2 regions of the Kitasatospora sp. NPDC057500 genome follow, and region 2 is predicted to be linked to the other one. Evidence: riboswitches for the same ligand, from Rfam matches in the RefSeq annotation. Region 2 holds a riboswitch; the other holds the start of a gene.
What was found. Region 2 has a riboswitch for S-adenosylmethionine ahead of thrC (threonine synthase). Riboswitches for the same ligand answer to the same signal wherever they lie in the genome.
Positions count from the first base shown of each region.

Region 1 (5,109 bases), on a different contig from region 2:
CGACCGCGTTGCACCAGCGGCAGCGCACCGACTCGACGGTCTCGCTGAGCACCTGGGTCTCCTCGACCTTCGACTCGCCGGCCAGGTCGAAGTGGAGGAACTCGGTGACCCGGGCGGTCCGGGTCACGTCGAAGCGGGTCAGGTTGCCGCAGAGCGTGCAGCGCCAGCGCGTCTCGGCGGTCAGGGCGGGGACGGTCATCGGGGGTCCTCTCGGGTGGTCCCTGAACGGGCTCAGGCGCTCCCCCCGGAGCCCCGGCGTCGGCGGCGGGAGGTGGGAATGCCCGGCCCAAGCCTATTGCCTGGGGCAACCTTCGCGGCCACCGGCCGACCGGCCCCCGCCGGTAGCCCACCTGCCGTAACCGCGCGGTGCCCGCACGGCGCCGGAGGGATGCTGGGGCCCATGGCGATCCCGGTCCTCCCCGCCCACCCCGGCGCGCGCCACGGCCGGCCGGCCGGCACCGCCCCGGCCGTCTGCTACGCGCTGATCGCGATCAACACCGCGGTCTTCCTGCTGGGACCGGCCGCCGGGCTCAACCCGCTCTACGGCCGCGGCCAGGGCCGGGTCTGCGCGGAGCAGCGCTACGAGCAGCGCTGGGGCGCCGTCCCCGTCGAACTGCTGACCGGACGCCCCCTGACCGCCGGCCAGCTCGCCGAGGCCCCCGACCCGGTGCCCGGCTGCCCGGCCGCGCCCACCCCCGGCAAGCACCCGGCGCTCTCGGTGCTCAGCGCGCTCTTCCTGCACGCCGGCTGGCTGCACCTGCTCGGCAACCTGCTCTTCCTGCACGTCTTCGGGCCGACCGTGGAGCGGCGGCTGGGGCGCTCCCGGTTCCTCCTCTTCTACCTGGCGTCCGGGACGCTGGCCACCTACGGCTTCGCACTGGCCGAGGCGCACTCGGCGGACTCGACCCGGGTGCTGATCGGCGCCTCCGGGGCGATCTCCGCCGCGCTCGGCGCCTATCTGCGCTTCCACCCGCGGGCCAGGGTCACCACGCTCGTGCCGCTGCTGCTCTTCCTGCCGCTGCGCTTCCCGGCCTGGCTGGTGCTGGGGCTCTGGTTCGTCCTGCAGTGGTGGTCGGTGCACTCCGCCGGGCCCGGTGTGGCGTACCTGGTGCACGTGATCGGCTTCGCGGCCGGCTTCCTCTACGCCTGCACCCTCATCGGGCGCCGTCCGCGGACCACCCGCCCCCGCGACGGTGCCCCCGACGCCCGATACCCTGGCGGCACCTCACAAAGGAGTACGCCACCGTGATCACCGCCATCGTCCTGATCAAGACCAGCGTCGACCGCATCCCGGAGATCGCCGAGGCGATCGCCGCCATCGAGGGCGTCAGCGAGGTCTACTCGGTGACCGGCGGCTACGACCTGGTCGCGATGGTGCGGGTGGCCCGGCACGACGACCTCGCCGAGGTGATCCCCGGCCGGCTCAACAAGGTCCCGGGCGTGGCCCACACCGAGACCCAGATCGCCTTCCGCACCTACTCCCAGCACGACCTGGAGGCCGCGTTCGCGATCGGCCTCGACGAGTAGCACCGCCGAGCGGTCCGCTCAGCCCTCGCGGCGGGTGTCCGCGACGCAGCGGCCGCCCTCGTTGCGGTAGGTCCAGGCCGCGCCGTCCGTGACCAGCTCGCGGACGGCGGTCAGGAACCGCTCCACGTGCTCGTCCGGGGTGCCCGCGCCGAAGCTCACCCGGATCGCGTTCAGGCTGCGCTCGCCGGGCAGCGAGGGCTCCGGCGCGCCGCACTCCGAGGGCGCCGCCTCCTCGTCGCCGAGCAGGGTGCGCACCAGCGGGTGGGCACAGAACAGGCCGTCGCGGACCCCGATGCCGTACTCGGCGGACAGTGCGGCCGAGAAGTGCGAGCTGTTCCAGCCCCGGACCACGAAGGAGAGCACGCCCACCCGGTCCGAGTCGGCGCCGAACAGGTTCAGCACCCGGACCTCCGGGATCTGCGCCAGCCCCTCCTTCAGCCGCGCGACCAGCGCCCGCTCGCGCGCCTCCAGCGCGTCGAACCCGGCCTCGGTGAGCGCCCGGCAGGCCGAGGCGATCGCGTAGGCGCCGATGACGTTGGGCGAGCCTGCCTCGTGCCGGGCCGGGCCGGTGTGCCACTGCACGGCCACCGAGCCGTCGGTCTCCCGGGCCACCGTGCGGGTGGCGCCGCCGCCGGCCAGGTACGGCTCGGCCTCGTCCAGCCAGTCGGCCCGGCCGGCCAGCACCCCGGCGCCGAAGGGCGCGTAGAGCTTGTGGCCGGAGAAGGCGATCCAGTCGACGTCGAGTTCGCGCACCGAGACCCGGTGGTGCGGGGCCAGCTGTGCGGCGTCCAGCACCACCCGGGCGCCGTGGCGGTGCGCGGTGCGGGTCAGCTCGGCGACCGGCCACAGCTCGCCGGTGACGTTGGAGGCGCCGGTGACGCAGAGCAGCTTCGGGCCCTCGGGCGCGCCGGCCAGCGCGGCGTCGAAGGCGGCGACCGCCTCGGCGTGCGAGCGGGGGGCGCGCAGGTAGGTGACGGGCAGGCCGGCGTGCGCCCAGGGCAGCAGCGAGGCGTGGTGCTCGGTCTCGAAGGCGAACACCTGGGTCCCGGCCGGGAGGGCGCCGGCCAGCAGGTTGAGCGAGTCGGTGGTGGCGCGGGTGAAGACCACCTGGTCGCCCTCGCGCAGGTCGAGGAACTCGGTGACGGTGCGGCGGCTCTGCTCGAACAGGTCGGTGGAGAGCTGCGACAGGTAGCCGGCGCCGCGGTGCACGCTGCCGTAGTAGGGGGCGTAGGCGGCGACGTCGTCCCAGACCCGCTGGAGCGCCGGGGAGCTGGCGGCGTAGTCGAGCGCCGCGTATCCGACCTTCTCGCCGTTGGCGAGCGGGACCTGCACGTCGTGGCCGAGGACCGGGAGCGGGGCGCAGAAGGAGGTGGCGAGGGACATGAGGATGCACTCCTGTGACGGGTCAGGGACCCCGGGAGTGCGTTCAGTCCGGCGTCCGCGCTTGCCACGCGGACCGATCGCCGCGTGACCCGGTCCTCACCCAGGGCACCCCGCCACGGACGGAGGGTTGCCGGACAGCCAGCTGGGGCTTGACGCTGTCGCTCATGACCTGGCGAAGACTCTAGGTCGCGCGCGTCCCGCGGTCAAACAGGAGTCCGTATCCCGGACAGTCGGAGGGGCCCGTGGGAGGCGTCTCCCACGGGCCCCAACTCCCGTGTCACGCCCGGGAGGTGGCCTCCGACCAGTGCTTCAGCAGATCGCGCGCCGCGCCCGAGTCGATCGCCGCGGCGGTGCGCCGCATCGCGGCGCCGAGCTGCTCGGCGAGCGGTGCGTCGGTCAGGTCGAGCGCCACCAGCGCGGCCGCCGAGTTCAGCAGCACCGCGTCCCGCACCGGCCCGTGCTCCCCGGCCAGCAGCCGGCGCGCGACCTCCGCGTTGTAGGCCGGGTCCCCGCCGCGCAGCGCCTCGATGCCGACCGGCTCGATGCCGACGTCGCGCGGGTCGAAGGAGGTCTCGGTGACGTCGCCGTCCCGGACCACCCAGACCCGCGAGGTGGTGGTGATGGTCAGCTCGTCCAGCCCGTCGTCACCCCGGAAGACCAGCGCACTGGCACCGCGCCGCGCCAGCACGCCGGCGATCAGCCCGGCGAGGCGGGTGTCGAAGCAGCCGATCGCGTGCGCGGTGACCCGCGCCGGGTTGGTGAGCGGGCCGAGGATGTTGAAGGCGGTCGGCACCCCGAGCTCGCTGCGGGCCGGTCCGGCGTGCCGCATCGACGGGTGGAAGGTGGCCGCGAAGCAGAAGGTGAGCCCGACCTCCTCGGCGATCTCCGCGACCCGGCGCGGCCGCAGGTTCAGGCTGATGCCCAGCTTCTCCAGCACGTCCGAGGAGCCGCTGGCCGAGGAGGCGGCCCGGTTGCCGTGCTTGACGACCTTGGCGCCGGCCGCCGCGGCGACGATCGCCGACATGGTGGAGATGTTGACGGTCTTGGCCCGGTCGCCGCCGGTGCCGACGATGTCCACCGCCGGGCCGGGGATGAGCAGCGGCTCGGCGTGGGAGTACATCGAGTCGACCAGACCGGAGATCTCGTCGACCGTCTCGCCCTTGGCCCGCAGCGCCACCATGAAGCCGGCGATCTGCACCGGGGAGGCCTCCCCGCTCATGATCCGGTCCATCGCCCACGCGGTGGCCGAGCGGTCGAGGTCCTCCCCCCGCAGCAGCGCCGACAGGACGTCCGGCCAGGTGCGGACCACCTGCGCGGGCTCGCTACCGCCGTTCGCAGGCTGCACGTTCACCATGACCGACTCCAGCTCTCGCTCCCCGCGGACGGGGAAGGACGTAGGGACGGAGTCAGCCTATCGAGCGGCGGGGCCCCGGGCTCCGCCGTTCACCCTTCTTCTCTTGTACTGAGACGCCGGGGTGAGACACCGGTCCCCCGCGCTAGCGCGCGGCGGGCGTCCGCTTGGCCAGCCGGGCCCGCAGCAGGGTGGCGGCGGCCCCGGCCAGCGCCACCGGGTCCACCGGCTGGGAGATCGCCGCGTCGGCCCGGCTCCAGGCCGCCAGCCAGGAGTCCTGCGGCCGGCCGATCAGCACCAGCAGCGGCGGGCAGCCGTAGATCTCGTCCTTCAGCTGCCGGGCGAGCCCGAGCCCGCCGGCCGGAACCGCCTCGCCGTCCAGGACGCAGAGGTCCACCCCGCCCTTCTCCAGCGCCTTGAGCACCGCGGGGGTGGTCGCGCACTCCAGGTACTCCAGCTCCGGCAGGTCCTCCGCGGGCCTGCGGCCGAGAGCGGTCAGCACCTGCTCGCGGGTGGTGCGGTCGTGGCTGTAGACGAGAACGGTCAAGGTCTCGTCGGTCGTGTACGCCATGGGCCTGCTCCCTCACGTGTGATCCGGACCACGTTCGCCTCTCCCCGGATGCTACTCCCGATCACCCGCCGCCGAGCCCTTCCGGGGAGATCCTCCTCGGCCGGGCGCCCCCGCGACTGGTCCGGGCGGAGCACGGCGCGTCACCCCGCCCGCACAGTCCACCCGTACGGCGGACGGGTGGTCTCTCCCCTTACTACCGACGGCCCCGGGAGGCCTCCGCGACACGCCGCGAAGGGCCTCGAAGGGGCCTTCCGGCAACCGTCAGAAAAGGGACACG
Region 1 is NZ_JBHVER010000141.1:6,489-11,597, reverse strand. It holds gene ACFU74_RS25755 (hypothetical protein) at 1-199, opposite strand, end outside; gene ACFU74_RS25750 (rhomboid family intramembrane serine protease) at 401-1,249, shown strand; gene ACFU74_RS25745 (Lrp/AsnC ligand binding domain-containing protein) at 1,246-1,527, shown strand; gene ACFU74_RS25740 (aminotransferase class V-fold PLP-dependent enzyme) at 1,546-2,910, opposite strand; SAM riboswitch class IV at 2,963-3,080, opposite strand; gene trpD (anthranilate phosphoribosyltransferase) at 3,188-4,264, opposite strand; gene ACFU74_RS25730 (hypothetical protein) at 4,407-4,832, opposite strand.
Region 1: another riboswitch for S-adenosylmethionine. It lies ahead of ACFU74_RS25740 (aminotransferase class V-fold PLP-dependent enzyme); the one in region 2 lies ahead of thrC (threonine synthase).

Region 2 (5,109 bases):
CGAGATGTTCGCGCCGTCCTTGATCTCCGTCGCCAGGCCCTCGGCGAAGCGCACGTCGTCGTCGTTCACGTAGACGTTGACGAAGCGGCGCAGCTTGCCGGTGTCGTCCAGGATGCGCGCGGCGATCCCGGCGTGGTTCTTCTCCAGGTCGGCGATGACCTCGCCGAGCGTGGCGCCCTCGGCGGGCACCTCGCTGGCGCCGCCGGTGTAGGTGCGCAGGATGGTCGGGATTCGGACGTTGGCGCTCATGGGGGTCTCCTCGTTGCGGGGCGCGCGGGGCGGGGCGGGGACGGGCGGGTGGAGCCTGCGGGGGGGGGGCGGGGGCCCGGGGGTCAGGCGGTGGCCAGGCCGGCGTCCCGGAAGGACTCCAGGGTCGGCCGGATCACGGCGGTCATCCCGGCGTCCGAGACCGCGTCGAGGGTCTTCAGGCCGTCACCGGTGTTGATCGCGACGGTCTCCTTCGACGGGTCCAGCTGACCGGTCTCGACCAGCTTCTTGAGCACGCCGATCGTCACGCCGCCCGCGGTCTCCGCGAAGATGCCCTCGGTGCGGGCCAGCAGCCGGATCGCGGCCACGACCTCCTCGTCCGTCACGTCCTCCACCGCGCCGCCGGTGCGCCGGGCGATGTCCAGCACGTACGGGCCGTCGGCCGGGTTGCCGATCGCCAGCGACTTGGCGATGGTGTCCGGCTTGACCGGCCGGATCACGTCGTGGCCGGCCTTGAACGCGGCCGAGACCGGCGAGCAGCCCGCCGCCTGGGCGCCGAAGATCCGGTACGGCCGGTCCTCGACCAGGCCGAGCTTGATCAGCTCCTGCAGGCCCTTGTCGATCTTGGTGAGCTGCGAGCCCGAGGCGATCGGGATCACGATCTGCTCCGGCAGCCGCCAGCCCAGCTGCTCGCAGATCTCGTAGGCGAGCGTCTTGGAGCCCTCGCCGTAGTACGGCCGCAGGTTGACGTTGACGAAGCCCCAGCCCTCGCCGGCCGGGTCGCCGATCAGCTCCGAGCAGAACCGGTTCACGTCGTCGTAGTTGCCCTGGATGCCGACCAGCTCGCCGCCGTACACCCCGGCCATCACGACCTTGCCCTGCTCCAGGTCGTGCGGGATGAACACGCAGGACCGGAAGCCCGCCCTGGCCGCCGCCGCGCCCACCGCGCCGGCCAGGTTGCCGGTCGAGGAGCAGGACAGCGTGGTGTAGCCGAACGCGCGGGCCGCCTCGATGGCGCAGGCCACCACGCGGTCCTTGAAGGAGTGGGTCGGGTTGCCGGAGTCGTCCTTGACGTGCAGCTGCGCGGTGAAGCCCAGCTCACGGCCCAGGTTGTCGGCCTTCACCAGCGGGGTCCACCCCGGGTTGAGGTTCGGCTTGGACGCGACGTCGGCGGGCACCGGCAGCAGCGGCGCGTAGCGCCAGATGGAGGCGGGACCGGCCTCGATCCGCTTGCGCAGCTCCTCGGCGCCCTCGCTGCCGAACTCGTAGGCGATCTCCAGCGGGCCGAAGCACTCCAGGCAGGCGAAGCTGGGGCCGAGCGGGAACCTGGTGCCGCATTCCCGACAGGAAAGCTGGGCGGCGGGACCGAGGTCGACGGTGACGGGTGCGGCGGTGTCGATAGCCATGAGTGGAGGCCTCTCTCCTCATCTTCCCCGTGACGCGGTCGCGCCCGGGCCGGAATTGGCACCTGTCCCGCCGGGGCATATGCCGACCGCGCGAGAAGGTTGCCGGGACGTCAACGGGCCGTTCCCTCAGTCCCTCTGGATGAGCTCTGTGAAGTTGTGGTCCTGCTCAGCGGCGACCCCGGCGTGCGAAGGTCCGACCGCTGTACGAAGACTGTATCCGAAGGCGTCAACCCCGAACGGCACCGTCCGCCACGCGAGATGCCCCGTCCCACGGACCCCGTACCCGACCCCGCCGAGGAGAGCACCTTGCCCGCCGAACCGACCCCCGAGCTCCTCCCCGAGACGGCGTCCTGGCTGCGCCGTCGCTCGTGGAGCGCGGCCGACCGCCCGGTGCACACCCTGCCGGCGGCCAAGCGGGCGCTCGGCCCGGCCGGCACGGTCAGCGTCGTGCTGCCCGCGCTGGACGAGGAGGCCACCGTCGGCGAGATCGTCCGGGTCATCCGCCGCGAGCTGATGGAGCGGCTGCCGCTGGTCGACGAGCTGGTGGTGGTCGACTCCGGCTCCGCCGACGCCACCGCCGCGGTCGCCGCCGAGGCGGGCGCCACCGTGGTCCACCGCGACGCGATCCTGCCCCGGCTGCCCGCCGCCCCCGGCAAGGGCGAGGTGCTCTGGCGCTCGCTGCTGGTCACCCGCGGCGAGATCGTCTGCTTCGTCGACGCCGACCTGCGCGAGTTCGACCCCGCCCTGGTCTCCGGCATCATCGGCCCGCTGCTCACCGAGCCGGACATCCAGCTGGTCAAGGCGATGTACGACCGGCCGCTGGAGACCGACGGCGCGGTCGTGCCGGCCGGCGGCGGCCGGGTCACCGAGCTGGTCGCCCGCCCGCTGCTCAACCTGCACTGGCCGGAACTCGCCGGTTTCGTCCAGCCGCTCGGCGGTGAGTACGCCGCCCGGCGCTCGCTGCTCGAACGGCTGCCCTTCCCCACCGGGTACGGCGTCGAGCTCGGCCTGCTGGTCGACGCCCTGGAGACGGTCGGCCTGGACGCGCTCGCCCAGGTGGACGTCGGCGTGCGCCACCACCGCCACCAGGACGGCCAGGCGCTCGGCCGGATGGCCGCCACCATCTACCGCACCGCGCTGGAACGGCTCGACCGCACCCACCGGCTCAAGGCCTCCGCCGATCTGGTCCACCCGCGGCTCACCCAGTTCACCCGCGACCCGGGCACCCGCGCCTTCACCGCCCACACCCACCCCGTCACCGCCACCGAACGCCCCCCGATGCACACCGTCCCCGAGTACGCCACCCGGCGCTGACGGGCCCTGTCCCGTGGGCCGGCCCGGGTCCGCCCTGACGCACGAGACGGGCCCGACGGGTTTGCCGCCCCGGACCCCCGGCAACCAACCAACCATGGGCCCTGACACGACCGAGCGTTCGAATCCGACCGGCGCCGCCGCCGTCCTGGTGGCGTCCAACCGGGGGCCGGTGTCCTTCGGCACCGCGGACGACGGCACGCTGACCCTCCGCAGAGGCGGCGGAGGCCTGGTCTCCGGGCTCTCCGCCATCGACGACCCGGACGCCGTCTGGGTCTGCGCCGCCCTCTCCGACGCCGACCGACGAGCCGCCCGGGAGGCCCCGGACGGCCGCCTCGACCGGGCCGGCCACGATGTCGGCGGGCAGGCCGTGCGGATGCTGGACATAGACCCGGAGACCTTCGCCCGCGCCTACAACGGCATCGCCAACTCGACCCTCTGGTTCGTCCACCACCTGCTCTGGAACACCCCGACCGCCCCCGCCTTCGACGCCGGCTTCCGCACCGAGTGGGAGGCCTACACCGCCTACAACGCCGCCTTCGCCGAGGCGCTCGCCGCCGAGGCCGCCCCCGGCGCCGCCGTCCTGGTGCAGGACTACCACCTCTCACTGGTCCCGGCGCTGCTCCGGGCCGCCCGCCCCGACCTGCGGATCGGCCACTTCTCGCACACCCCCTGGGCGCCGCCCGAGTACCTGCGGCTGCTGCCCGACGACATCGCCGCCACCGTCCTCACCGGCATCCTCGGCGCCGACCGGGCGGGCTTCCTGACCCGCCGCTGGGCGCTCGCCTTCGCCGACTGCTGCGAACGGTTCCTCGGCGCGGCGGTCGACCGCGAGGCGCTCACCGTCACGTACGCCGGCCGCACCACCGCGCTCGGCGTGCACGGCCTCGGCGCCGACGCCGGCTTCCTGCGCGAACGCGCCCACCGCCCGGACGTCGAGGAGCGGCTCGCCGCCCTGCGCACCGCCGTCGGCGAGCGCCGCACCGTGGTGCGGGTCGACCGCACCGAACTGAGCAAGAACATCGTCCGCGGCTTCCTGGCCTACCGGCACCTGCTGCGCACCCGCCCCGAGTGGCGCGACCGGGTGGTGCACATCGCCTTCGCCTACCCGTCCCGCACCGACCTCGCCGAGTACCGCGCCTACACCGAGCAGGTGCGGGCGCTGGCCGCCGAGATCGTCGCGGAGTTCGGCACGCCGGACTGGACGCCGCTGATCCTGCACGTCGACGACGACTTCCCGCGTTCGCTGGCCGCCTACCGGATGGCCGACGTGGCCCTGGTCAACCCGATCCGGGACGGCATGAACCTGGTCGCCAAGGAGGTCCCGGTGGTCTCCGACGGGGGCTGCGCGCTCGTCCTGTCCCGGGAGGCCGGCGCGCACGCCGAACTCGGCGAGGACGCGCTGAGCGTCAACCCGTACGACATCGTGGCCACCGCCGAAGCGCTGCACGCCGGGCTCACCATGCCGGCCGGCGAGCGAGCCGACCGCACCAAGCGGCTGGCCGCCGCCTCGACGGCGCTGCCGCCCCAGCAGTGGTTCCTGGACCAGCTCAACGCCCTGCGCTGAGCTCCTCCCCCAGCGCGCCGAGCAGTTCCACCACGCCGGCCGGGCCCTGGACCACCAGGTCCGCCCGGTCGGCGAGCTCGCGAACCGGCGCGTCCGGCACGTCGCCCACCGCGCCGCTGCACACCAGCAGCCCGGCCAGGCCCTCGCCGCGCAGCTTCTCCACCGCCGCGAAGGCCGGGACGTCCCCCAGGTCGTCGCCCGCGTAGAGCACCGAGCGGGCGCCGCGCTCGCGCAGCAGCCCGGTCAGCGCCGCCCCCTTGTCCACCCCCGGCGGCCGCAGCTCCAGCACCAGCCGTCCCGGTTCCACCACCAGCCCGTGCCCGGCCGCCAGCCCCTCCAGCGGCCCGCGCAGCAGCTCGAACGCGGCGGCCGGGGCGGCGGCGCGCCGAGTGTGCACGGCCACCGAGCGGCCCTTGTCCTCCACCGAGGTGCCCTCCGGCGCCCCGAGCTCCGCCAGCAGCCGCGGCAGCCGCTCGCGCACCGCGGCCACGCCCGGGTGCGGCGGCGGCGCGGTCAGCGCGCCGCCCTCCCAGCGCTCCGCGCCGTAGTGCCCGAGCACCACCACCCCGGCGAGGCCGGCGAGCCCGCCGTACTCCACGGCCAGCTCGGCCGGGCGGC
Region 2 is NZ_JBHVER010000012.1:78,436-83,544, reverse strand. It holds partial or broken gene ACFU74_RS04790 (MoaD/ThiS family protein) at 1-249, opposite strand, end outside; gene thrC (threonine synthase) at 333-1,613, opposite strand; SAM riboswitch class I at 1,629-1,759, opposite strand; gene ACFU74_RS04780 (glucosyl-3-phosphoglycerate synthase) at 1,920-2,927, shown strand; gene ACFU74_RS04775 (trehalose-6-phosphate synthase) at 3,022-4,491, shown strand; gene otsB (trehalose-phosphatase) at 4,475-5,109, opposite strand, start outside.